DNA from 4 places in the Streptomyces sp. NPDC048275 genome. Region 3 is predicted to be linked to each of the others. Evidence: riboswitches for the same ligand, from Rfam matches in the RefSeq annotation. Region 3 holds a riboswitch; each other region holds the start of a gene.
What was found. A riboswitch is a leader RNA that binds a small molecule or an ion and turns the genes downstream of it on or off. The one in region 3 is predicted to bind cyclic di-AMP.

Region 1 (5,710 bases), on a different contig from region 3:
TGGCTCCTTGGGCAGGAGGGGGCGGCCCAGTCGTACGGCGATCCAGGCGGCGACGGCGTCCAGGAAGGCCCACTGGTCGGGTTCGGGGGCGCGGCGAGCGTCGGTCAGGACGGTGAGTGCGCCCAGTGGACCGTCAGGGCCGGGCAGCGGGACGGTGGCGACGCTGTCGGCCGAGTCCGGGCCCGTGGTCGTCCCGGGGGCCGGTTCCGCCTGCGGGGCCGCGGCCAGCCAGACGCTCGTTTCCTCGCGTACGGCGCGGACCGGTGGCAGGCTTCCGTAATCCGGGACGCGCTCCCAGCGCTCGGTTATCGTCGGGGGCAGCCCGCTGCTTGCGAGGAGGTGCAGCCCGCGCAAGCCCTCGGGCCCGCCCACGTGAACCATGCCGCCGACCCCGCCGAGCTCGGCCACAGCGTGTTCCAGAGCGAGACGGAGCGCCTCGGTCACCGCCACGTCGTCGTCGATCGCACGGAGAAGGGCCATCCGCGGATTCATAAGATGAATATACCGAGAGCGGAAAATCCTGGTGATGTGACGGTGGGTATGTATGTAGTCCAGTCGCCGCTGGGCTATGATCGATCTTGTTGAGCGGCCCGCCGGAACTCCGGTGGTCAGCCTGGCGTTGGTGGTCCAAGGAAAGACGTCCCGCTTCCTGCGGGGAGATGCAGGTGCAAGGCCTGCCCGGCGCTCCATACAGCCCCGCCTCCGGTACTCCGGAGGCGGGGCTTGCTTGTTACTGATGTCGTGGTGCCGCTCGCGTCTGAGCGGACCGCGGCGCACCGGCGGCCTGGCCCTCGGCTCACGCCGGACCCAGTGCCGACCGGGTGCTGCCCTGGGCTTCAGGCCGGCCGTACGGCACTGTGGATCGCCGACGATCCAGCGTAGAAGATCGACTCCTCGCGTATGGACGCCCCCGGGCTCGGCGCGTGGATCATCATGCTGTTGCCGGTGTAAAGGCCGACGTGGCCGACATCGCCGGAGAAGAAGATCAGGTCGCCGGGCTGCATGTCGGCGAGGGCGACCGCTGTGCCGGCGCTCGCCTGATCGTGCACGGTACGGGGGAGTGCGACCCCGGCGGCCTTCCAGGCGGACTGGGTGAGACCGGAGCAGTCGTACGAGTCCGGTCCGGTCGCGCCCCAGACGCACGGTCTGCCGATCTGTCCACGGGCAAAGGCGACTGCCTCCGCGCCCTTCCTGCCGTACCCCGACTCCGAGCCGCTGCCGGTGCTGATGAAAGCTGCGGCGCCGGTTGAATGGGCTGCGGCAGAGGTTGTCAAGGCTGCGTCGAAGCTTGTATAGGCGGCGTCGACGCTTGCATAGGCCGTGTCGACGGTTGTATTGGCCGTGTCGACGGCCATGTCGGCGCCGAGGCCGGCCGGTTGCTGCCACAGCCACTCCTCGCCGGCTTGGCGGGGAGCCTGTTCCTCGGAGGTGCGCCAGGTGTCCTCGGCCCGGGGCTCGATCGCCGGGAGTTGCGCACTCTGCTGTGCGGCGTGCTTGGACAGCAGTCCACGGGCTGTTGCGAGCTTTTGCTGGATCTGTTCTTTGGAGGTCCTCAACGAGGTGTGCGGAGGCTCGATGGCCAACGCGGGCAGGGCCTTTGTGGCCTCCCCCTGATGTGCCTCCTGCGCGACCGGCAGCGCGGCCATGGGCCCGGCGGTCAGCTCCGCCACGGGACCGGTGGGCACCCCGGCGGCGGGCCCGGCGGTCAACTCCGGGACGCGCGAGCCGGTCACTTCCCGTCCACGGCCGGTGCGTTCGTCCTGCGGACGCCCCGCAGGGCCCGTGGGCCGCGCGTTGGCCGCGCGGTTCGGCATTCTGTCGGCCGGCAGCCGGGCCGGCACGGTCGGGCCCAGCCGCGCGCGCCCCACGTCGAACCACCGCTTGGCCACGTTGTTGTCGAGGGCGGGATCGGTGCGCGGGCGCCCGTTGCCGGGTGCAGGATTGCCGCGTTGGCGTGATCCGGTGGTCGTGGCGCGGGTCGCGTTGTAGGTCCCGGTGGCGGTCTCGGCCTGGTTGTAAAGGCTGTTGATCCGCTGCTGGACCTCTTCGCGGCTCGGCTCGTCGTTCCCTGCCGAGGGCGTGGCGCCGGCAGTCCGGGAAGCCTGGGCCTCAGAGGTGAGGGCCGCGGCCGAGAGGGCGGAGTCGCGCATGCCAGGGAGGCTCATGCCTCCAGGACGCGGGGTGCGTTCCGGCGCCATGGGGGGACGTACTCCTTCCGTGCTCCGCCTACCGAGTTGGCTGTCTGGTTCGGGCGAACAGTGTGGAAGGTATGCCCTACAGCCCGTGCCCTGATGGGCAGTTGGGCCGATTCACCCCAAGATCGGTTGGGTCTCCGGCTGTTTTGGGGTGCAGCGGACTCGGCGGAGGTCGCACAACCCGGCGAGGTTCGCCGGAGGGAGTCGTGCGGCCTGCCTGCCAATCTAGCCAACTTGTGTGCCTCACGTGAAGGTTGAAGTGTGAAATGTCCCATATGCATTTCGGACCTGCTGAATTGGGCATGAGGAGAAGGTCTCCGTGCCCCGGCCGGCGACTCCTCGACCCCGCTCTCAAGGCCGCACCGGCGAGTGGGGCAGGTCACCTCGGGATCTGCTGCTCGAACCAGACGACCTTGCCGGTGCTCAGTCTCGTAGCTCCCCAGCGCCACGCGAGTTGATCGACCAGGAACAGGCCGCGGCCGCCCTCGTCGCCCGGCTCGGCGTGCCGCATCCGGGGCACCTGGGGCGAGTCGTCGGTCACCTCGCAGCGGAGCACGTCCGAGCGGAGCAGCCGCAGGGTGATGGGCCGGGAGGCGTAGCGCACGGCGTTCGTCACGATCTCGCCGACCATGAGTTCCGTCGAGTCGAGCAAGGATTCCAGGCCCCAGCGGCGCAGTGTCCTGCGGGTCAACCGGCGTGCCTGTCCCGCGGTCAGCGGGTGGGGGGCCAGGAACCAGTACCCCACGCTGTCCGCGGGGAAGCCCTCGAATCGCACGATGAGCAGCGCGATGTCGTCGTCCCGGACACCCGGGCCCAAGGTGTCCAGCACTTGGTCGCACAGCGGTTCCAGTGAGGAGGTGGCGAGCCTGTGGGCTGCGCCTTGGAGGTGGGTGCGCAGAGCCGCGACGCCTGTACCCACGTCTGTTTCATGGGACTCGACGAGGCCGTCGGTGTACAGCAGGAGGGTCGCTCCGGTGGGCGCGGGCATCTCCACCGATTCGAAGACGACGCCGCCGACGCCGATGGGAGCGCCCGGCGGGACGTGCAGTACCTCCGCGCGGCCGTCCGGGTGCAGGAGTATCGCGGGCGGGTGGCCGGCGTTCGCCAAGAGCAGTCGCCGCGATATCGGGTCGTAGATCGCGTAGAGGCAGGTCGCCATGTGGTCGCCGCCAAGACGCTGGGCCTGCTCGTCGAGGTGGTGCAGGACCTCGTCCGGAGGCAGGTCGAGCCCGGCGAGGGTCTGCACGATGGTGCGCAGCTGGCCCATGATCGCGGCGGAGGCCATGGAATGGCCCATGACATCGCCGACGATCAGGGCGATGCGGTTGCCGGGCAGAGGGATCGCGTCGTACCAGTCGCCGCCGACCCGCGCGGTCTTCGAGGCCGGCAGGTAACGACTGGCCAGTCGGACGCCGGTGGGCTCGGGCAGCGACGACGGGAGCATGGTGCGCTGCAGCGTGTCCGCCACGGCGGCCTCGTGTCCGTACATCACCGCCTTTTGGACGCCGAGAGCGGTGTGCGTCGCGAGCTGGGAGGCGACGAGCAGGTCGTCACCGGTGAAGGCGGCGCGCTCCGGCCGGCGCAGGAGAACGACGATGCCCATGGCGTGGTGGCGGCCGTGCAGCGGGGCGATGATCAGCCTGCGGCCCGGCGGGAGCGTCCCGGGCGCACTCGCCACGGGCCCGAGCAGCTCGGCCACCGCGGGCGCGATCCCCGGTACGTCGCCGAACGCCGGCCCTTCGGTCAGCAGCAGCTGTGCGAGTCGTCCGGTGACCGTCGGGCACACGCACTCGGCCACACCCGAGGGCGGGGGGAGGATCTTCGGCGCAGGCCTCCAGGAATGCTCGGCGTCCGGAGTCGCGGGCGCCCGGTCGATGCTGTGCAGCTGGAGGACGACGGGTGCGGCCGACTTCTCGTCCCCTACCGGCAACGGGTCCCGCAGATGGATGAATATCGCGTCCGCGAAAGCGGGGACGGCCGCCCGGCGCAGTTCCCGGAGAGTCTCGTCCAGATCCATACCGCGGGCGATCCGCCGAGTTGCCACGTCGAGATACCGAAGCCGGTCGGTCTGCGAGCCGGTGCTGACCGGCACCGTGCCCTGCGAAGGGTGTGGTGCCGGAGCTTCGGTGCCCGGCACGCGTCGCCCGGTGTCGGAAGGGGAGGGGGAGGTGGGCGCCATTTTTGGCTGCGTGGTCCGGTATCCGGCACGAGGGCCGGGCGGTGGAGGCGGCTGGGGTGTCTGAGGCGTCCGGGCGTCCCACGAGCCCATGGGTGCGGCGGGTGCGACAGACCTCGGCCCACTCACCGAGCCGTCCGATCGCCGGGCGGCCTCGGCGGGGTCTCCATGGGGGGCGTCGTGCTTCGTCACGCCTTTTGTCCCGTCGAGTGGGTGCCGCGGCCCGTGGTGGTCGATCGTGCGTTCTCAGTCGCGCCTCCTGCAGCAGAGGAAGACCTGTTCCTCGGGCGGGACGTCGGTGGCCGCCGGGGCGAAAGTGTAGGAGGACTCCTTGACGATCTCGAAGCCTCCGGACTCGATGACCTTGCGCAGGTCCTCCTTCAGGTAACCCGACACCCGGATCGTGTTGCCGAGGAACGGGATCGAGAAGTCGTCCACATCGGCTTCGACCATCGAGAGGATGAACAGGCCTCCGGGGGCCAGCAGGTGGCGGACCGTCAGCAATGCGAGGGGGATCTCCGCGCGCGGCAGCATCAGTAGGGAGAAGAAGGCGGCGACGGCGTCGAAGCGGCCCAGGTCGCGAGGGCCACCCGGTCGCAGGTCCGCGAGATCCAGCTGGTGGAACGTCGCACCGGGGACGTACTCCTGGGCGAGTTCCACCATCCCGCCGGACAGGTCGATGCCCACGACCTCGAAACCGGCGTCCGTCAGCTGGCGTGCGGTCGGCACTCCGGTGCCGCAGCCGAGATCCAGCACGCGGGCGCCTGCCTGCAGGGAGCCGATCAGCCATTCGCCGGCGGACACCTGGCCCTCCTTGTGCGGGAAGGCCTCGTCGTAGTGATCGCCGATGGCGTCGAAGGCTTCGGCCTGACCTGTGCGGTCGAGTCGTATGCTCGCGTAATGATCCAGCCCAGTATTCCCATTGGTCATGAAAGTAACCTTTCAGTGGGCATATTGGAGTATTTCACACTCGGATGAATGATTGCGGAGGTCGGACTTCGTCGGATCAGGCACGAATGGTAGCCAGCCGCGCACAGTGCGTAGCCACAGGCCTTTCCCTTTCCTGATCCGCTTGTTCATCCGCAGCAGTGGTCCGAAGTCGCAGGGGCCTGAGCGGTGGGCGTAGTGCGCGGCGTATGGCACGAGACAGGTGCGGGGACGTCGAGGGCCGGGTTGCGGTCGAAGAATCCGTCGGGTTCCAGCCGCAGCCGGGCCCGGGCCACCGGCATGACCGGCCATTCCTCGGGGCGCGGAAAGTGGTGGGAGCCGACCGTGGCCCACAGCACCAGGTCCGTGCCGTCCAGGGACCGGTCCTCCTGCTGCCACTTGTGCACTCCGT
Region 2 (5,710 bases), on a different contig from region 3:
GACCGCGCAGACTCAGGACACGGGCGCGTACGACGCCACGCAGTGGAACACCACCGGTGAGCACCAGGCGTACGAGGCGTACGAACAGCAGCACCCAACCGAGACGTACGAACACCCCGCGCCCGAACCGGAATCCGAACCCGAGCCCTTCGACCAGCAGGCGACCGCCGCCTTCGAGCAGGTGTCGCACGAGCAGCCTGCCGCGGTGGAGAGCGAGTTCGGGGATGTCGGCGACGCGCACGAGACGCCGCTGCTCGACGACATGGAAGAAGTGGTTCCGGGCCCCCGTTCCGCGTCCCGGTCGGCCTCCCGCTCCCGCCGCCGTACCCCCGCGAAACGCTCCGCGATGCTGACCGTCGCCGTGCCCTCGGCGTGTGTGATGGGCGTCGCGGGGATCGCCGCCGCCTCGGTGGGCAGCGTCGGCGCGAGCGACAGCAAGAACACGACGACCAGCGCGTCCGACGCGATCGCCGTGAAGCCCTCGGCCGTCAACAACAAGCTGGACACCCAGCTCGAGAGCCTCTCCGCGGGCGCGGACGACTTCGCCGACCGGGCGAGCCGCACGCAGGAGCGTATCGACCTCAAGGCTCAGCAGGCCGTCGAGAAGAAGAAGGCGGCGGAGGAAGCGGCGCGCAAGGAGCGGCTGCGGCCGAAGTTCGCGCTGCCGGTCGCTCAGCAGGGGCTCAGCGCCTACTACGGCCAGGCCGGCATCAACTGGATGTCCGTGCACACGGGCATCGACTTCCCGGTGTCGTACGGCACGGCGGTGATGGCCGCGACCGACGGAACCGTGCGGACGCAGTGGAACAGCGCGTACGGAAACATGGTGATCGTCACCGGCACGGACGGCACGGAGACGTGGTACTGCCACCTCTCCAGCTACAACGTCGCGTCCGGCACCACCGTGAAGGCCGGTGACACGATCGCGTTCTCCGGGAACTCCGGCAATTCCACCGGGCCGCACCTGCACTTCGAGGTCCGCCCGGCCGGCGGTTCGGCGATCGACCCGCTGGCGTGGCTGCGCAGCCACGGTCTGGACCCGACGTAACCAACCGCCGGGCCCCGAACCCGAAGTAGGCAACGGCCGGGTCCCCACCTGCGAGCCGCCGAGGGGCTACAGCTTCTCCACCGGCGCATACCGCAGCAGCAACCGCTTCGGCTTCGGCTCCCCGAAGTCGATCGTCGCCTCCGCGTTCGCACCCGTGCCCTTCACCCCGACCACGGTGCCGAGGCCGAACTGGTCGTGGGTGACCCGGTCGCCGACCGCCAGTGAGACCACCGGCTTCTCGGAGACCCCGCGGCGCGTCGCGAAGCCGGAGGCGCCGGACGCCGCGGACCGCGAGCGCGAGGACGACAGCGAGGCCGCCACGCCGGAGACGGGACCCGACGACACCGGAGCTGTCGCACCCGTGCGCTTCCATTGCAGGTGCGCGTCCGGGATCTCCTCCAGGAAGCGGGACGGCGGGTTGTACGAGGGCTGGCCCCACGCGCTGCGCAGGGACGACCGGGTGAGATACAGCCGCTCCCGCGCGCGCGTGATGCCGACGTACGCGAGGCGCCGCTCCTCCTCCAGCTCCTTGACCTGTCCCAGCGCGCGCATGTGCGGGAAGACGCCGTCCTCCATGCCGGTGAGGAAGACGACCGGGAACTCGAGGCCCTTGGCGGTGTGCAGGGTCATCAGGGTGATGACGCCGTTGCCGTCCTCCTCGTCGGGGATCTGGTCGGAGTCGGCGACGAGGGCGACCCGCTCCAGGAAGTCGGAGAGTCCGCCCGATGCCTGCGCCTCGCCCTCGCCCTCACCGGTCTCCTGCTCGAATTCCAGGGCCACGGCGGCGAGTTCCTGAAGGTTCTCGATGCGTGTCTCGTCCTGCGGGTCGGTCGAGGCCTGCAGCTCGGCGAGATAGCCGGTGCGCTCGAGGACCGCCTCCAGGACGGTCGCCGGGCCCGCTCCGGAGTCGACGATCGTACGGAGGTCCTCCATGAGCGTGTTGAACCGCTTGACCGCGTTGGTCGAGCGCGCCGCCATCCCGTATGCCTCGTCGACGCGGCGCAGCGCCTGCGGGAAGCTGATCCGCTCGCGCTGCGAGAGCGCGTCGATCATCGCTTCCGCCCGCTCACCGATGCCCCGCTTGGGAACGTTGAGGATGCGACGCAGCGGGACCGAGTCCTCGGGGTTGGACAGGACCCTGAGGTACGCGAGGACGTCCCGGACCTCCTTGCGCTCGTAGAAGCGGACTCCGCCGACGACCTTGTAGGGCAGGCCGACGCGGATGAAGACTTCTTCGAAGACACGGGACTGGGCGTTCGTACGGTAGAAGACGGCGACGTCGCCCGCCTTGGCCTCACCCGCGTCGGTGAGACGGTCTATCTCGTCGGCGACGAACTGCGCCTCGTCGTGTTCGGTGTCGGCGACATACCCGGTGATGTGCGAACCCGCGCCCGCGTTGGTCCACAGGTTCTTGGGGCGGCGTGACTCATTGCGCTCGATGACCGCGTTGGCCGCACTGAGGATCGTCTGGGTGGAGCGGTAGTTCTGCTCCAGGAGGATCGTCGTGGCGTCCGGGTAGTCCTCCTCGAACTGGAGGATGTTGCGGATGGTCGCGCCGCGGAAGGCGTAGATCGACTGGTCGGCGTCGCCCACGACGCACAGCTCGGCGGGCTCGAGGTCGCCCTCGGCCGGCGGCGCGTCCTCGAGCCGGTCGCCGGTCGCCGGACCGACGAGCTCCCTGACCAGCGCATACTGCGCGTGGTTGGTGTCCTGATACTCGTCGACCAGGACGTGGCGGAAGCGGCGGCGGTAGTGCTCGGCGACATCCGGGAAGGCGCGGAGGAGGTTGACCGTCGTCATGATCAGGTCGTCGAAGTCGAGCGCGTTGGCCTCGCGCAGCCGCGACTGGTACATCGCGTACGCCTGGGCGAGGGTCTTCTCGAAGCCGTCGGTGGCCTGGGCGGCGAAGTCCTCCTCGTCGATCAGCTCGTTCTTCAGGTTCGAGATCTTGGCGCTGAACGACTTGGGCGGGAAGCGCTTCGGGTCGAGGTCCAGGTCGCGGCAGACCAGGGCCATCAGGCGCTTGCTGTCGGCGGCGTCGTAGATCGAGAAGGAGGAGGTGAAGCCGAGCCTCTTCGACTCACGGCGCAGGATCCGCACACACGCGCTGTGGAAGGTCATCACCCACATCGCGTTCGCGCGCGGGCCGACGAGCTGCTCGACGCGCTCCTTCATCTCGCCCGCGGCCTTGTTCGTGAAGGTGATCGCGAGGATCTGGCCGGGGTGGACATGGCGCTCGCCCAGCAGGTGCGCGATCCGGTGGGTGAGCACACGGGTCTTGCCGGAGCCGGCGCCGGCCACGATGAGCAGCGGGGAGCCGGAGTGCACCACGGCCGCTCGCTGGTTCTCGTTCAGCCCGTCGAGGAGCGCGGCCGGGTCCACGGCGGGGCGCGGGGCACCGTCGCGGTAGTACGCGTCCCGGTCCGGCGGCACGTCGAACTTCCCGCCGAACAGATCGTCCGGAATCGGCTCCGGTACGTGATCGTCCTCGGGCGGCGGCGGGGGCTCTTCCTCATGGCCCCGCGAGGGCTTGAGGTCCGCCAGGAAGCTGTCATCAAAGAGGCTGCTCATCGCTCTCCGAGTCTAGGCCGCCCCACTGACACCCCGCCGCCACCCCGCGAACTCGACCGGATTCCGTGACCCGGGACGGGCAGACCACCCCCGCCGCCGCCCCATCACCCTCCAGAATCACTCCATTACGGTCAGCAATCCGCCAGTAATGAATGGACAGAAAGCGAAAAACCATCACTTATCCCCCCAGGATTTCCCGCGCACAATAACGCCACCCAATAAGGTCACGAAAATGTATCGGGCATATCGCACATCAAACTTCACAGAAGCCACACGCATTGGCTAGCGTGCCGGGCAGGCCGCTCGACACTCACCGGCGAACGTCGCCGGGCCGTGCGGCCTCCGCCGAGTCCGGTGCGCCGTAAGGCAGTCGGAGCCGGGGACCCAACCGACCTTGGGGTGAATCGGTCCAACCGTCCTGGGGGACAAGGACCGTAGGGCAAACCTTCCGGAAGCACCCGCCCGAACCCGACAGCTAACTCGGTAGGCGGATCACGGAAGGAGTCGCCTCTCTTGGCGTCGCAACACAAGAGGAGTTCCAGGGGCGCGCGGGTAGCGGGCATACGGACTCCCGCCCTCGCCACGGCGGCCCTCACCTCCATGGCCCTGCTCTCCCAGACGGCCAACGCCGCGCCCTCGGCCGAGCCCAAGCCGAGCATCGAAGAGGTCGAGAAGAAGGTCAACGACCTCTACCACCAGGCCGAGACGGCCACCGAGAAGTACAACGCGACCAGGGAGAAGACCGCCAAGCAGCGCAAGCGCGTCGACGCTCTCCTCGACGACGTGGCCCAGCGCACCGAGAGTCTCAACACCGCGCGTGAGGAGCTGGGTTCGTTCGCCGCGGCCCAGTACCGCACCGGTGCCTCCGCCCCCGACACCGCGACCCTTCTGCTGGCCGACGACCCGCAGGACTACTTCGACCAGACCCAGCTGATGAGCCGTCTCACCACCCGCCAGAAGGCGGCCGTCGACGACTACATCACCGAGCAGGCCGACACCACGAAGAAGCGTGCGGAGGCCTCCGAGAGCCTGCAGACGCTCACCACCTCCGAGAACGCGCTGCAGACGTCCAAGACGGAGGTGCAGCGCAAGCTCACCGAGGCGCGCGAACTGCTGTCGAAGCTGACCGCCGAGGAGAAGGCGCGGCTCGCCGCGATCGAGAAGGAGAAGCAGGAAGAGGCCGACCGCAAGGCGGCGGAGCTGGCGCAGCAGCAGGCCGCCCAGGAGGCGGAGGAGAAGGCGCGCCAGGAGGCGGCGGCCCAGCAGCAGACGGACTCGTCGTCCGCGACCACGGGAAGCTCCGGCTCCTCCAGTTCCTCCGGGACCTCGGCCACCGACGCCTCGTACACCGCCAAGGCCGACAAGGCCATCGCCTTCGCCCGCGCCCAGATCGGCAAGCCGTACGTCTGGGGCGCGACCGGGCCCGGCTCGTACGACTGCTCCGGTCTCACCCAGGCCGCCTGGAAGGCCGCCGGCGTCACCCTCCCGCGCACCACCTGGGACCAGGTCACGGCGGGCACGACGGTCGCCCTCTCCGACATCAAGCCCGGTGACCTCGTCTTCTTCTACGACGACATCAGCCACGTCGGCCTCTACGTCGGCAACGGCATGATGATCCACGCCCCCAAGCCGGGTACGTACGTCCGCGAGGAGTCGATCTTCTACGCCGGCGAGTCGATCATCCACAGCGTGCTGCGTCCGGCGTAACGCCTTTGCCGCGGGGTACGCGCGCGTGAGACTCGTCGAGCTCCACGCGCGCGTGCCCCGCGGGCAACCGGTCCAAAGTTCCTTAGCATCAGGCCCATGCCAGCCACCTCCCCGCCCCGCACCCGGTGGGCCCGACTTCGCGTCTGGTGGGCGCGGCGTCCACCGGGCGACGGAGCCGCCGTCATGGCCACCGGCATCATCTCGGTCGGGCTGCATGAGACCGGCCACGAGACCCTGTCCCGTATCGCGCTGGTCCTGACGGCCGTCGCCTGGCTCGGGCTCGCCGCCGACTTCGTCGTACGGCTGCTGCGGGAGCGGGTGCGGTGGCTGGCGGAGGCCTGCACGCCGGGTGCACTCACCGCGGTCGCGGCAACCACCGTGCTC
Region 3 (5,710 bases):
TCGACGACACGTCGGCGAACGATGTGATGGCGCAGTTCATGCACCTTGAGTACCTCGCGCCGGACCAGGACATCTCGCTGTACATCAACTCTCCCGGCGGCTCGTTCAGCGCGATGACGGCGCTCTACGACACGATGCGGTTCGTCACCTGCGACGTGCAGACCGTGTGCCTGGGGCAGGCCGCGTCGACCGCCGCCGTCCTGCTGGCCTGCGGCACGCCGGGCAAGCGGTTCGCGCTGCCGGGTGCCCGGGTGCTGATCCACCAGCCTTCACTGGCCGGGCCGGTACAGGGTCAGGCGAGCGATCTGGCCCTGCAGGCCGAGGAATTGATGCGCACTCGCAGGCTGCTGGAGGACATGCTCGTACGCCACACGGGGCAGAGTCCTGAGCAAGTCGCCGCCGACATCGAGCGGGACACGATCCTGGACGCGCAGGCGGCGTTGGCGTACGGACTGGTGGACGGGATCATCCCGAGCCGCAAGACCCCGCACACCGCACCGGGCGCGAGGAATGCCACACCCGACGCGAGGTGATCCGCCGATGGTGCCCGAACTGCCCCCACTGCCCGCACTGACCCGTGCCGAGGCCGAGCTGATCGACCGTTACCTCGACGTGGTCGACCTGCTCGGCCGTATCAACCCGGCCCGGCCGGGAGACACCTACCGCGGGCTGCGCGCCGCGCAGGCACTCGTAGGGAAAGCGACGGCACTGCGCGACGCCCTCGCGCTGATGCACCAGCGGGGCGAGAGCGAGGTGCACGCCCCGACCCTGGCGCAGGCCCTGCGGGTCCTCGACGGCGAGCGGCGGGCGGCCCGCGTCACCCTGCCGCCCGGCGCGGAGAGTTGACGCGTCCGGCCCGGGCTTCAAACGGACCAACCGGATTACCCCCTGATGGAGTAGACGCGGGTCCTTTCGGAGACCCGCAGAAGTTGCGCAACGCGCGTAACCCAGAAGCGGAACAGAAGGCTCCGGTGCTGGTGAAAGCGTCATCGATAGCCCCAACAGCCCTCGAACGGAAGAGTGTCCACCCGAACGGGTGAGTGGTGACTAACCCCACAAATCGCCGGTTCCGCTCGGATTTTCTGACTGGCATGCGTGAAGATCCCTTCGACGACAAGCCCCCGCCACAGCGGCGGGGCGGTCCGGGCGGACGCCGAGTCCTGCCGCCCCCGGATGACCGGTCGACAGATGTGCATCGGCAGGAGTGGAGGACCCAGCACGACGGTCCGCCGGAGAGATCCGGACGGACCTTGGGGTGAAGCCGCAGTACGCGGCCGGGCTACTTCGCCAGCCCGAATCCGACAGGTCATCCTTCACAGGCGGCTGACGAAGGGTTGCGCATGACTGCGCTCAATCGTGTTCCGTCGCTGTGGACGCGGGCCGGTACGGCCTCCGCGCTCACCCTCGCCGCCGTCGGCGGCGGGCTCGTGGTCCCGGGCGTCGCATCCGACGCCGAGGCGGCCACTGTGGCGACGAAGGCACTCCAGGTCGCGGCTTCCAAGAAGGGCTCCCCGTACCAGTACGGTGCCGCCGGGCCACGCCGCTTCGACTGCTCCGGGCTCACGCTCTACTCGTACAAGAAGGCAGGCAAGAAGCTGCCTCGTACGGCCGCGGCGCAGTACAACAAGTCCCGCCATGTCTCCGCCTCGAAACGCAAGGCCGGAGACCTCGTGTTCTTCCACTCGGGCAGCAGCGTGTACCACGTCGGCATCTACGCCGGGAAGGGAAAGATCTGGCACTCCCCGAAGACGGGGGAGGTCGTGAAGCTCCAGAAGATCTGGACCAAGAGCGTGTGGTACGGCCGGGTCAGCTGATCTGCCCGCGGGGGTGACGGCGGCCGCGCCGTCGCCCCCTCGGGGCATGAAACGGGATGAATCGGTTACTCGTACTCCATGGCCGAGCAACGTCCCCCCACAGATCGCGACGAGACGCCCCTCGAACGCGCCGACCGCAACTTCGGCGAACTGCTCCAGGAACTGCGCGTCACGCAGGCCGGGGTGCAGATTCTCTTCGCCTTCCTGCTGACCCTGGCCTTCACCCCGCGCTTCCCGTCCCTCGACACGATGCAGCGGGCCACGTACGTCGCGACGCTCCTGCTGGCCGTGCTGGCCACCGCCCTGTTCACGGCGCCTCCGGCCGTGCACCGGTTGCTGTTCGGGCAAGGTGCCAAGCCGACCATCGTGCGAGTCTCCTCCGCCCTGACCACGTTAGGTATGGGCGTTCTCATGCTGGCGATCACGGGATCGGTGCTGCTCGTCGTGGACGTGGCGGTCGGGCGGGGGCCCGGGATCGCCGCGAGCGCGGGCACACTGGTCGCCTATCTGGCGCTGTGGGGCGCGCTGCCGCGACTGGTCCGGCGTACCGTCGTCAGGACCGAAGAGGCTCCACAAGGAGCACCACGCCGAGAACGGTGAGTGCGGTGCCGGTGGCCGCCGCCACGACGCGGGCGGCGCGCGGCCTGCGCAGCAGGCGGCCGAGCCGGTCCACCAGCAACGCGACCGCCGGGAACCACACCAGGGCCAGGACGACCACGATCAGCGCCAGCAGCAGCGTGCGGGGCATCGCGGAGCTGCCCACGGGTACGAACTGCGGCAGCAGGCTGAGGAACGTGATGGGCGCCTTCGGGTTGAGCGCGTTGGTGACGAAACCCTGCCGCAGCGGGCCCGCACCCGAATCCGCCCCTTCGACCACCGCCCCGCTCGGCCGCCGCAGCCCCCACAAGGTCCGTACGCCGAGGTACAGCACATAGGCGCCGCCGAGCAGCTGCAGCGCCCGGAACAGCGCGGGCACGGCCGCGAGGACCGCGGCGACCCCGGCGACCGCCAGCGCCGTGTGCAGGAGCAGCCCGCCGGTGATCCCGAGCGCGCACGCGACCCCGGCCCTGCGGGAGACCAGGGCATTGCGTACGACGACGGCGAAGTCCGCGCCCGGCATGGCGACCATGCCCGCGGCGACCCCGGTGAAGGCGATGAGCTGTGAGTCCATGGCCACCAGGCTGCCCGGACCAGGCCTTCAACAGGTATGTCGAATATCCTGGGTCAGTCTTAAGCAGTCGTTTAGACCGTCGTCCAGGCACTCGTCCAGGCACTCGTCCAGGCACTCGTTCAGACGCAGAGGCGGTGTTTCGAGCCCCGGGAAGGTCAGGAGGGGCACTATGTACGACCCGACGCGGCTCGCGGCCCTGGTGGCGGTCGCCGAGGCGGGATCGATCACCCGGGCCGCCGAGCGCCTCGGGTACACGCCGCCCGCGCTCTCCCAGCAGCTGGCGAAGCTGGAGCGGGAGGCGGGCGCGAGCCTCCTGGTGCGGTCCCATCGCGGGGCGCGGCTCACGGACGCGGGCGAGCTGCTCGTGGCGCGAGCCCGCCGGATTCTCGACGAGATGGAGCGGGCCCGGCACGAACTGGCCGGGCTGGCCGGGCTGTCCGGCGGCACTCTGCGGCTCGGCACCTTCCAGACGGCGGGTATCCATCTACTGCCGCCGGTGCTCAGCGCCTTCCGCCGGGCGCACCCGGACGTACAGCTCACGGTCGCGAACTGTGAGCCCCCGGACGGTGTTTCGGCGGTGGCGGCGGGCGAGGTGGACCTCGCGCTGACCCACGCCTACGAGCCCGCGGACCCCGTGCGCCTCCCCTCGTCGGTGCGCGCGGAGCCGGTGCTGGTCGAGGAGTTGGTCCTCGTGACCGCGCCGGGGCACGTCCTGGCGGGCGGTTCGGCGCGGCTGCCGCTGACCGAACTCGCCGGACAGCCACTGATCAGCATGGCCCCGGATCATCCACCGCGACAGGGCGTGGAGGCCGCGCTGGCCCGGGCCGGTGCCACGCCGTCGGTGCGGGTCGAGACTCCCGGGTACGCCCTGGTGTGCGCGCTGGTCAGCGCGGGGCTCGGGGTCGCGGTCGTACCGGAGATGGTGGCCAGGACCGCGGCGACTCCGGTGGGGCTGCGCCTGCTCGAGCCGGGGGACCTGCGGCGCACGATCTCCGTCGTCCACCGGACCGACCGTCCGACGCCGGCGGCCGATGCCTTCCGGGCCTTGCTGCGCGGCGCCTTCGGACGTGCGGCACAGCACAGGCCCGACAACTGATCGGCTTTCTTACGGCTCTTGTGGTCCCCCGGCCGTCACCGGCTGCGCCGGCACCGCCCACGGCAGTTCGATGGAGACCGTCTTGCCGCCCTCCCGGGTGGGCCGCACGAGAAGTCTGCCGCCGCACTCGGCGGTGAGCCAACGGATGATCACCATGCCGCGTCCGTTGTCCTGTTGGACGGCGGCGGGCAGGCGTTTCGGAAAGCGCGGGTGGCTGTCGGTGACGCCGAGGCGCAGGCGTTCGTCTCGGTCGAGCCGGACATCCACCCTGAAGGTGGGCGACTGCCCGAAAGTGTGCTGGACGGCGTTGGTGGCTAGTTCGGACACGATCAGCCGTACGGTGTCGGCGACTTCGGCGTCGCACGGCAGGCCCCATTCGGCCAATACTTCGGCGACAAATTTCCGGGCCGCGGAGACCGAGGCGGGATCGCTCGGCAGAGTGACGGATGCTTCATGGTGATCTGCCATGGCGACGTCGTCCCTTTCCCACGGGACCGGAGTCCGACAAGGAGCGGATGGTTCGAGTACGGTCCCGGACTGGTGCTTCGCGCCAGACTGCCATCACTGGGCCGGTCCCGGGAGCGATCCACCGAGATATGCATATATCTGTCGCTCGAAGCGGTGAACTCTGCGACGGCAGACCGCATTTGGGCGGCCCGGAGGGAGTAAGGAGTACGGCCATGCAGCACGGTCCCGCGGTACGCCGCCGCAAGCTCGGTGCCGAACTGCGCGCGCTGCGCGCCGGTGCGGGCCTCACCAGTGGTGAGGCCGCCCGTCTGGTCGGCTGGCATCAGTCGAAGGTGAGCCGGATCGAAACCGGCATCAGCGGGGTGAAGCCGGCGGACGTCCAGCGCCTTCTGGACGCCTACGCCGTCGACGAGCCCGAATTACGGGAACTCCTGGTCGGGTTGGCGGGCTCCGAGGGTAACGGGCGGCACCACTGGTGGCACGCCTACCGCGGAGTCCTGCCGCCGACATACCGCGATTTCATCAGTCTGGAGTCCCAGGCCAGCGGAATACGCACGCTGGAGACCTCGGTGGTACCGGGGCTGCTGCAGACTCCCGAGTACGCCCGGGAGGTGACCCGGGCCGCCGTCGGCGGTCTCGAGGACGGCAAGCTCGACGCGCTCGTCGAGGTGCGCCTCGCCCGCCAGGACGTGTTGCGTTCGATTCCGCCGCTGGAACTGAGCGCGGTCCTGGACGAGGCGGTATTACGACGCGAGGTCGGCGGACCGGAGGTCATGTCACGGCAACTCGACCGGCTGCGGGAGGCCGCCGCTCTTCCCCAAGTGCGGCTTCAGGTCCTGCCGTTCGCCGCGGGGGCACACATCGGAGTCACCGGACCTTTCGTTATTTTCTCATTTCCGAACACAACTGATCTGGATGTGGTTGTTCTCGACCACTTGACGAGTAGCCTCTACCTCGAGCGGAAAGAAGACCTCCAGGCCTACACCGAGGCCTTCAACGCCCTGCAGATCCACGCCCTTTCGCCCGAGGACTCGTTGGATTACATCGCCGTGCTACGTGACGGCGCGTGAGGAGGCACCATGTCCGCAATGCCTCGGTACGTACCTTCCAGTGCTTCACTCCACGACGTGCGGTGGCTGCGCAGCAGCCGCAGTACCGGAA
Region 4 (5,710 bases), on a different contig from region 3:
TCCCCGCTCTCCGGGGTGACCCAGCCTGTGGTGTCGACGAACTCGACCCGCCGGTCGGCGAGTTCACCGACGACGGCGGCGATGTCATCGCCATGCGTACCGTTGAAGGGCCGCAGCGCGAGAATGCGGGCGCGCGGGGCCGCGGACCGCAGCTGGTCCAGGTAGGCGCGGTACGCGGCCCGGAACTCCTCGCGGCCGAACGCCGCGTCGTTCGTCCCCTGGTTCACAACGATCACATCGGCACGGCGGTCCGAATCCGCCCTGGAATCCGCGTAGTTCCAGTCGTACGCGGCTCCGGCGGCCGGGACTCCCCCGTTGCCGGCCTGGATGACGCCCTGTCTGCCGAAGCCGACCTGCGTGAGGGAGGCGTGCAGCTTGTCGGCGACCAGGGTCGGATACGCGACCGTGCCGTCGGCGCAGTCGGAGGTGTTCACCTCGCACAGCGCCATGACGCCTTGGGTGATGGAATCTCCGTAAAAGGCCAACTGCATCTCCCGTAAAGGTCGTTCGGGAAGCGGTCGCGCCCCCTCGTCCAGCCGCAGACCCGTGAGGACGACCCCCGTCTCCAGCGGCGGAGTCCAGCGGTTGGCTCGCGAGAAGACGTCCTTCACGGAGATCTCGGCGGTGTGCGTCCCCCGGCCCGACAGAGCGATGTCGATGTCGGGCCGGTCGACGTCGTACAACCGCTTCGGCCCACCGTCCACCGACACATAAATCTGCGCGGGCACGGTGATCGACGATACGTCGAAGAGGGCGTGCAGCGTGCCGCCGGTGAAGCGGAACCGCAGCCGGGACCCGGAGTTGACGGTGGCGGCGGCCTCGGCGGTACGTCCCCAGTGGCCCTCGTACGCGAGACGCCTGTCATCGGGCCGTACGACATTCGAGTCCCCGGACGCGACAACAGCAGGCGCGCCCACGAACAGCAGAGCGACGGACGCGGCTGCGGCCGCGGCGCCCTTGACGGCGGTGCGTCGGTCGACGCCGGGCACGGGAACCTCCGAAGACATAGAAAGCGCTTGCGGGAGATCACTATGGTGTCGCCGTGGCGCGCCTGTCGATACCTCGTACACCGCCGCCACAAGACCGCAATGCGCGGATCATGAACCAGCAGGGGGCGCAATCTTCCGGTCATAGCTCCTTCGTGGATCGCTCATGGGTCGCCCATGGATCCCTGTCTCTGAAACGCCGAAGGCCGGACCCCAGGGATCATGGGGTCCGGCCTTCAGAGGCGAGCAAGGGCGTCAGCCGACGGCGACACCGTGCGAGCGCAGGTACGCGACCGGGTCCACGTCCGAGCCGTAGTCCGGCGTGGTGCGGATCTCGAAGTGCAGGTGCGGACCGGTGACGTTGCCGGTCGCGCCGGAGAGGCCGATCTGCTGGCCCTCGGTCACGGTCTGGCCCGCCGAGACGGAGAGCGAGGACAGGTGGGCGTACTGCGAGTACTGGCCGTCGGCGTGCTGGATGACGACCTGGTTGCCGTACGCGCCACCCCAGCCGGCGGAGACGACGGTGCCCGCGGCGATGGACTTGATGGTGGTGCCGGTCGGGACGACGAAGTCCACACCGGTGTGGTAGCCGCTGGACCACATGCTGCCGGCCACCTTGTAGTTGGTGCCGACGATGGCGCCCTCGACGGGCACGGTGTAGCCGGAGGCGCTCGCGGTGTCCGTGGACTGGATGTCCGTGGAGGCCGCGGTGCTCGTGGAATCCGTGGAATCCACGGGGCCCGTGGTGTCCGTGGTCTGTATCTTGGGCGCGTTCGCCTTGCTGGACGACGGCGTGGACTTCGTGGACGCCTTCGAGGGGGACTTCGCGGCACCGGCCGACGCGGCCTTCTCGCCGATCGTCAGCTTCAGGCCCGGGTGGATCAGCGACGGGTCGCTGCCGATGGCCGTGCGGTTGTCGGAGTAGAGCTGCCTCCAGCCACCGTTGACGTCCTGCTCGTCGGCGATCTTCAGGAGATAGTCGCCGGCCTTCACCGCATAGGTCTTCGTCGCGGCGGTCGCGGTCTTCGACGAGTCGGCCGCGGACTTGCCGGAAACCGCCGCAGCCTTCCCCAAAGCCGCCGCACTCTTCTCCGGGGCCGACGAAACGCCGGTCGTCGGGGTCGCGGCGTGGGCGCCGGCCGCCCCCATCAGCGGCAGCGCGAGCGCGGCGCCACCCGTTCCGGCCACGGCGATCGAGCGGGTGAAACGCTGGGCTTTCGGACGGCGGTGCTTACCCTTCGCGGGCATGACGAATTCCTCTCCGGCGCCTGCGAGGTGAGCTGTCGGGTGCGGGCTGGAGATGCCCGGCCGCGCGAATGCGCGACTGAACCCCTAGCCGTTCCGGAGACCGGAACAGGCGTGGTACCTGCGGGTCCCCCGCTCCTGCCGAGTTCGGGTGAGTGCGGATTCCGGGCGGCGGCAGGATTGGGCGTCCGTCCGGATTGAGGGCGAACGTAAGCGAGATGAGAGCGCGTCGACAACTGTGTGGATCTGCTGTGTACATACCTTTCTTGATCCATGCCGGAATTCCCGTCACCCTCCGTGAATAGGCGACCATTCCGACCCCTCAATAACCCGAGAATTCGAGCAGGTTGAGAAAAAGGGGACACAACGCATCGTCACGAATATGACGCTGCTCACGCAGGTCGAACCACGATGCTTTATTCCAGGCCCAGTTTGAACTAAGGCGGCAATTCGTCCAGAACAGTCACATGCGACACAGTCGGACAGATGGCCACAACTTGATCTCGCTGATTCAACCGGCGTCCGCAAAGCGGTAGTTGACGTTCGTGAGTGGCTCCAGCACCACCATCGCCAAGGGCGTCTCACACCCGAGGCGACGCCTGTGGACAACTTCATTGCCCGAGGAACCCATGTCGTATCGTCGGAGAGCGCGCCCCCGTCGACGAGCAGCGCCGACGGCCCAATGGGAGGAGCCCCCGTGACGCAGCAGGTCCCGTCGACCGAGCCCGAGCTGGCCGGAGTGCGCAACTTCCGGGACGTGGGCGGCCTGCCCACCAAGGACGGCCGGCGGGTGCGGTACGGCCGGCTGTTCCGCAGCGGCCATCTCGCGCACGCGACGGAGGAGGACGCCGCGTTCCTCTCCTCGCTCGGGCTGCACACGATCTTCGACTTCCGCAATGCCGCGGACCAGAAGCTGGAGGGACCGGACGTCGAGCTGGCGGGTGTACGGAACGTGAACCTTCCGCTGACCGACCCGGCCGACGGCAGCGAGTTCTGGCAAATGGTCCGTGACGGCGACATCGCCCAGTTGCGCGCACACCTCGGCGACGGCAAGGCGGCCAACCGGATGATCGCTTCCTACCGCACGATCATCAAGGAGCGCACACCCGAGCACTCCCAGGTGCTGCACTCCCTGGCCGAGGACAGCGTGCCCGCGCTGATGCACTGCGCGGCGGGCAAGGACCGCGCGGGCCTGTCCATAGCGGTGACACTCCTCGCCCTGGACGTCGAGCGCGACGCCATCGTGACCGACTACCTGGAGTCGAACGCGACGCACCGTCGCTACAAGGTCCGCCGCAGCGGCACCTCGGAGTCGGCCCGCTCCCCCGAGGTCATGGAGCTGCTCAGCCCGCTGTTCGACGCACGCGCCGAATATCTGACGGCGGCCTTCGACACCATCGAGGAGACCTGGGGCGGCGTGGACACCTACCTGGAGCAAGCGCTGCGCATCACTCCGGAGCTGCGGGAGCGTCTGCGCGAGCGCCTGCTGGACTGAGCCCCGCAGACAGCCCCGAAGGCCCGGACCGATCCCCCCGGGGACGAGGAAGATCTACTGGTTCTGCGCACCCAGCGTGAACAGCAGGTAGATGAAGGCCGCGAAGAGGTGGCCGACGGCAACATAGATGATCAGCCGCACCCACAGCGCGCGGGGGAACTTGTCATCCATGGATCGCCGCCTGCCGGGCTCCTGGGGCTCGGCCTGGGGTTGCGCCTGGGGTTCCGTCATGACATCTCTCCCATGGTCGTCGGGTGCCCTGCCGCCGGGCCGAGGCACAGCGTGGCGGTAGGGCTCTGCAGCAAGGTGTGTACGAAGAGGAGCTCGGCCCCCGAGTGATCGGCGGCCGCGATGCGGTGCGGGGTCAGCGAGTCGAAGTGCGCGCTGTCTCCGGGCGCGAGCACCTGCGCGGTGTCCCCGAGGCGCAGCCGTAGCCCCCCCTGGAGGACGTAGAGCCACTCCTCGCCGGGGTGGACGCGCACGATGTCGCCCTGCGAGCCGTACGGCACGTGCACCCGCAGGGCCTGCATCCCGCGTCCCGGGGCGCCGGCCTGCCAGTACGTCCAGCCGCCCGCCTTGGTCGGCTCCATGTCGGGGGCCCGCACGATCGCGTCCCGCTCGACGACCGTCTCACCGAGCAGCTCCGAGACCGTCGTACCGTAGATGCGAGCGAGTGCGAGCAGCATCGGCAGCGACGGCTGGCGCTGCCCCGTCTCCAACCGGGAGAGGTGGGCGGCTGAGAGCCCGGCGGCACGGGCCGCGGCCTCCAGGGTCAGCGAGGCGCGGCGGCGCAGCTCACGCAGCTGCGGTGCGACGGCGGGCAGCACCTCGGCTGTCCCGGACTCGGGCGGTGTTCCGGCCGCCCCCGGCTCTGCAGGGCTCATGTGTCCATTGAGCCGCAGCTTTGCCTAGTGGGCAAATTTCTTGCCTCTGAGGCAAGGGACTCCGAGGCAGTGGCCCTCTGACGTAGAGGCCCTCTGACGCTACAGAGGCGGGCCCTGGCCAAGGGCCCGCCCCAGGCGCACCCCCTTACCGGATGGCCACCGCCTGCTTCACCAGCGTCTTCCCGAAGTCCCACATCAGCCCGCCGCCGCTGTGCGCGTCGTCCATCACGGCGGTGAAAGCCGCCACGAACCGATCCACGTCCCGCTCGTCGATGATCAGCGGCGGGATCAACTTGATCACCTCCAGGTGATCGCCGGAGACCTGGGTGAGGATGTGGTGCCGCTGGAGCAGCGGGACGACGACCATCTGCGCGAACAGCCCCTTGCGCGCGGCCTGCAGCATGGTCCAACGGCTCCGCAGTTTCAGCGACTTGGGCCGCCCGAACTCGATGCCGATCATCAGACCCCGGCCGCGTACGTCGCTCAGCAGCTCGTACGTGTCCACGAGCGCCGCGAGCCGGGACTTCAGCCGCTCGCCCATGGCCCGGGCATGGGCCACGGTCTGTTCGTTCTCCATCACGGAGAGCACGGCCAGTCCCGCCGCCATGGCCTGTGCGTTCGATCCGAAGCTCGCCGAGTGGACGAGGACCCGGTCGATCGACGAGTAGACCTTCTTGAAGATCCAGTCCTTGCCGAGTGTCGCTCCGACCGGCACATAGCCGCCGGAGAGCGCCTTGGCCACGCACACCAGGTCCGGCTCGACGCCCTCCTCGTGCTGGTAGGCGTAGAAGTCCCCGGTCCGCCCGAGCCCGGTCTGCACCTCGTCCGCGATGAGCAGCGCCTTGTGCTTGTGCAGCAGTTCCTGGGCGGCGCGCAGATAGCCGGGCGGGCCCTCGTGCACACCCTTGCCCTGGATGGGCTCGACGATGAGCGCGGCGACGTCGCCCTTCTTCAGCTCCCGTGCCAGGGCGTCGAGATCGCCGAGCGGGACGGCCGTGTCGGGGAGCAGCGGGGCGAAGCCGTCGCGGAACCCGTCCTCACCGTTGACGGAGAGCGAGCCGGTGGTCAGGCCGTGGAAGGCGTGCGAGCAGTAGAGGATC

Region 1: another riboswitch for cyclic di-AMP. It lies ahead of AB0D57_RS15700 (NlpC/P60 family protein); the one in region 3 lies ahead of AB0D57_RS34225 (C40 family peptidase).
Region 2: another riboswitch for cyclic di-AMP. It lies ahead of AB0D57_RS14575 (NlpC/P60 family protein); the one in region 3 lies ahead of AB0D57_RS34225 (C40 family peptidase).
Region 4: another riboswitch for cyclic di-AMP. It lies ahead of AB0D57_RS02120 (LysM peptidoglycan-binding domain-containing M23 family metallopeptidase); the one in region 3 lies ahead of AB0D57_RS34225 (C40 family peptidase).

Annotation. Positions count from the first base shown of each region.
Region 1 covers NZ_JBEZLR010000021.1:92,326-98,035, reverse strand. Annotated here, with positions in the region: gene AB0D57_RS15705 (PAS domain-containing protein) at 1-480, opposite strand, end outside; gene AB0D57_RS15700 (NlpC/P60 family protein) at 837-2,150, opposite strand; cyclic di-AMP (ydaO/yuaA leader) riboswitch at 2,208-2,373, opposite strand; gene AB0D57_RS15695 (ATP-binding SpoIIE family protein phosphatase) at 2,575-4,212, opposite strand; gene AB0D57_RS15690 (class I SAM-dependent methyltransferase) at 4,618-5,301, opposite strand; gene AB0D57_RS15685 (primary-amine oxidase) at 5,448-5,710, opposite strand, start outside.
Region 2 covers NZ_JBEZLR010000019.1:90,347-96,056, forward strand. Annotated here, with positions in the region: gene AB0D57_RS14565 (M23 family metallopeptidase) at 1-1,048, shown strand, start outside; gene pcrA (DNA helicase PcrA) at 1,115-3,619, opposite strand; cyclic di-AMP (ydaO/yuaA leader) riboswitch at 3,953-4,125, shown strand; gene AB0D57_RS14575 (NlpC/P60 family protein) at 4,133-5,326, shown strand; gene AB0D57_RS14580 (tellurite resistance/C4-dicarboxylate transporter family protein) at 5,423-5,710, shown strand, end outside.
Region 3 covers NZ_JBEZLR010000078.1:16,208-21,917, reverse strand. Annotated here, with positions in the region: gene AB0D57_RS34235 (ATP-dependent Clp protease proteolytic subunit) at 1-533, shown strand, start outside; gene AB0D57_RS34230 (hypothetical protein) at 541-846, shown strand; cyclic di-AMP (ydaO/yuaA leader) riboswitch at 1,142-1,337, shown strand; gene AB0D57_RS34225 (C40 family peptidase) at 1,341-1,814, shown strand; gene AB0D57_RS34220 (DUF6328 family protein) at 1,893-2,414, shown strand; gene AB0D57_RS34215 (LysE family translocator) at 2,368-2,985, opposite strand; gene AB0D57_RS34210 (LysR family transcriptional regulator) at 3,155-4,081, shown strand; gene AB0D57_RS34205 (ATP-binding protein) at 4,091-4,549, opposite strand; gene AB0D57_RS34200 (helix-turn-helix transcriptional regulator) at 4,762-5,619, shown strand; gene AB0D57_RS34195 (DUF397 domain-containing protein) at 5,629-5,710, shown strand, end outside.
Region 4 covers NZ_JBEZLR010000002.1:169,671-175,380, reverse strand. Annotated here, with positions in the region: gene AB0D57_RS02125 (SGNH/GDSL hydrolase family protein) at 1-989, opposite strand, end outside; gene AB0D57_RS02120 (LysM peptidoglycan-binding domain-containing M23 family metallopeptidase) at 1,242-2,234, opposite strand; cyclic di-AMP (ydaO/yuaA leader) riboswitch at 2,239-2,395, opposite strand; gene AB0D57_RS02115 (tyrosine-protein phosphatase) at 2,929-3,726, shown strand; gene AB0D57_RS02110 (DUF6126 family protein) at 3,781-3,897, opposite strand; gene AB0D57_RS02105 (XRE family transcriptional regulator) at 3,954-4,610, opposite strand; gene AB0D57_RS02100 (aspartate aminotransferase family protein) at 4,756-5,710, opposite strand, start outside.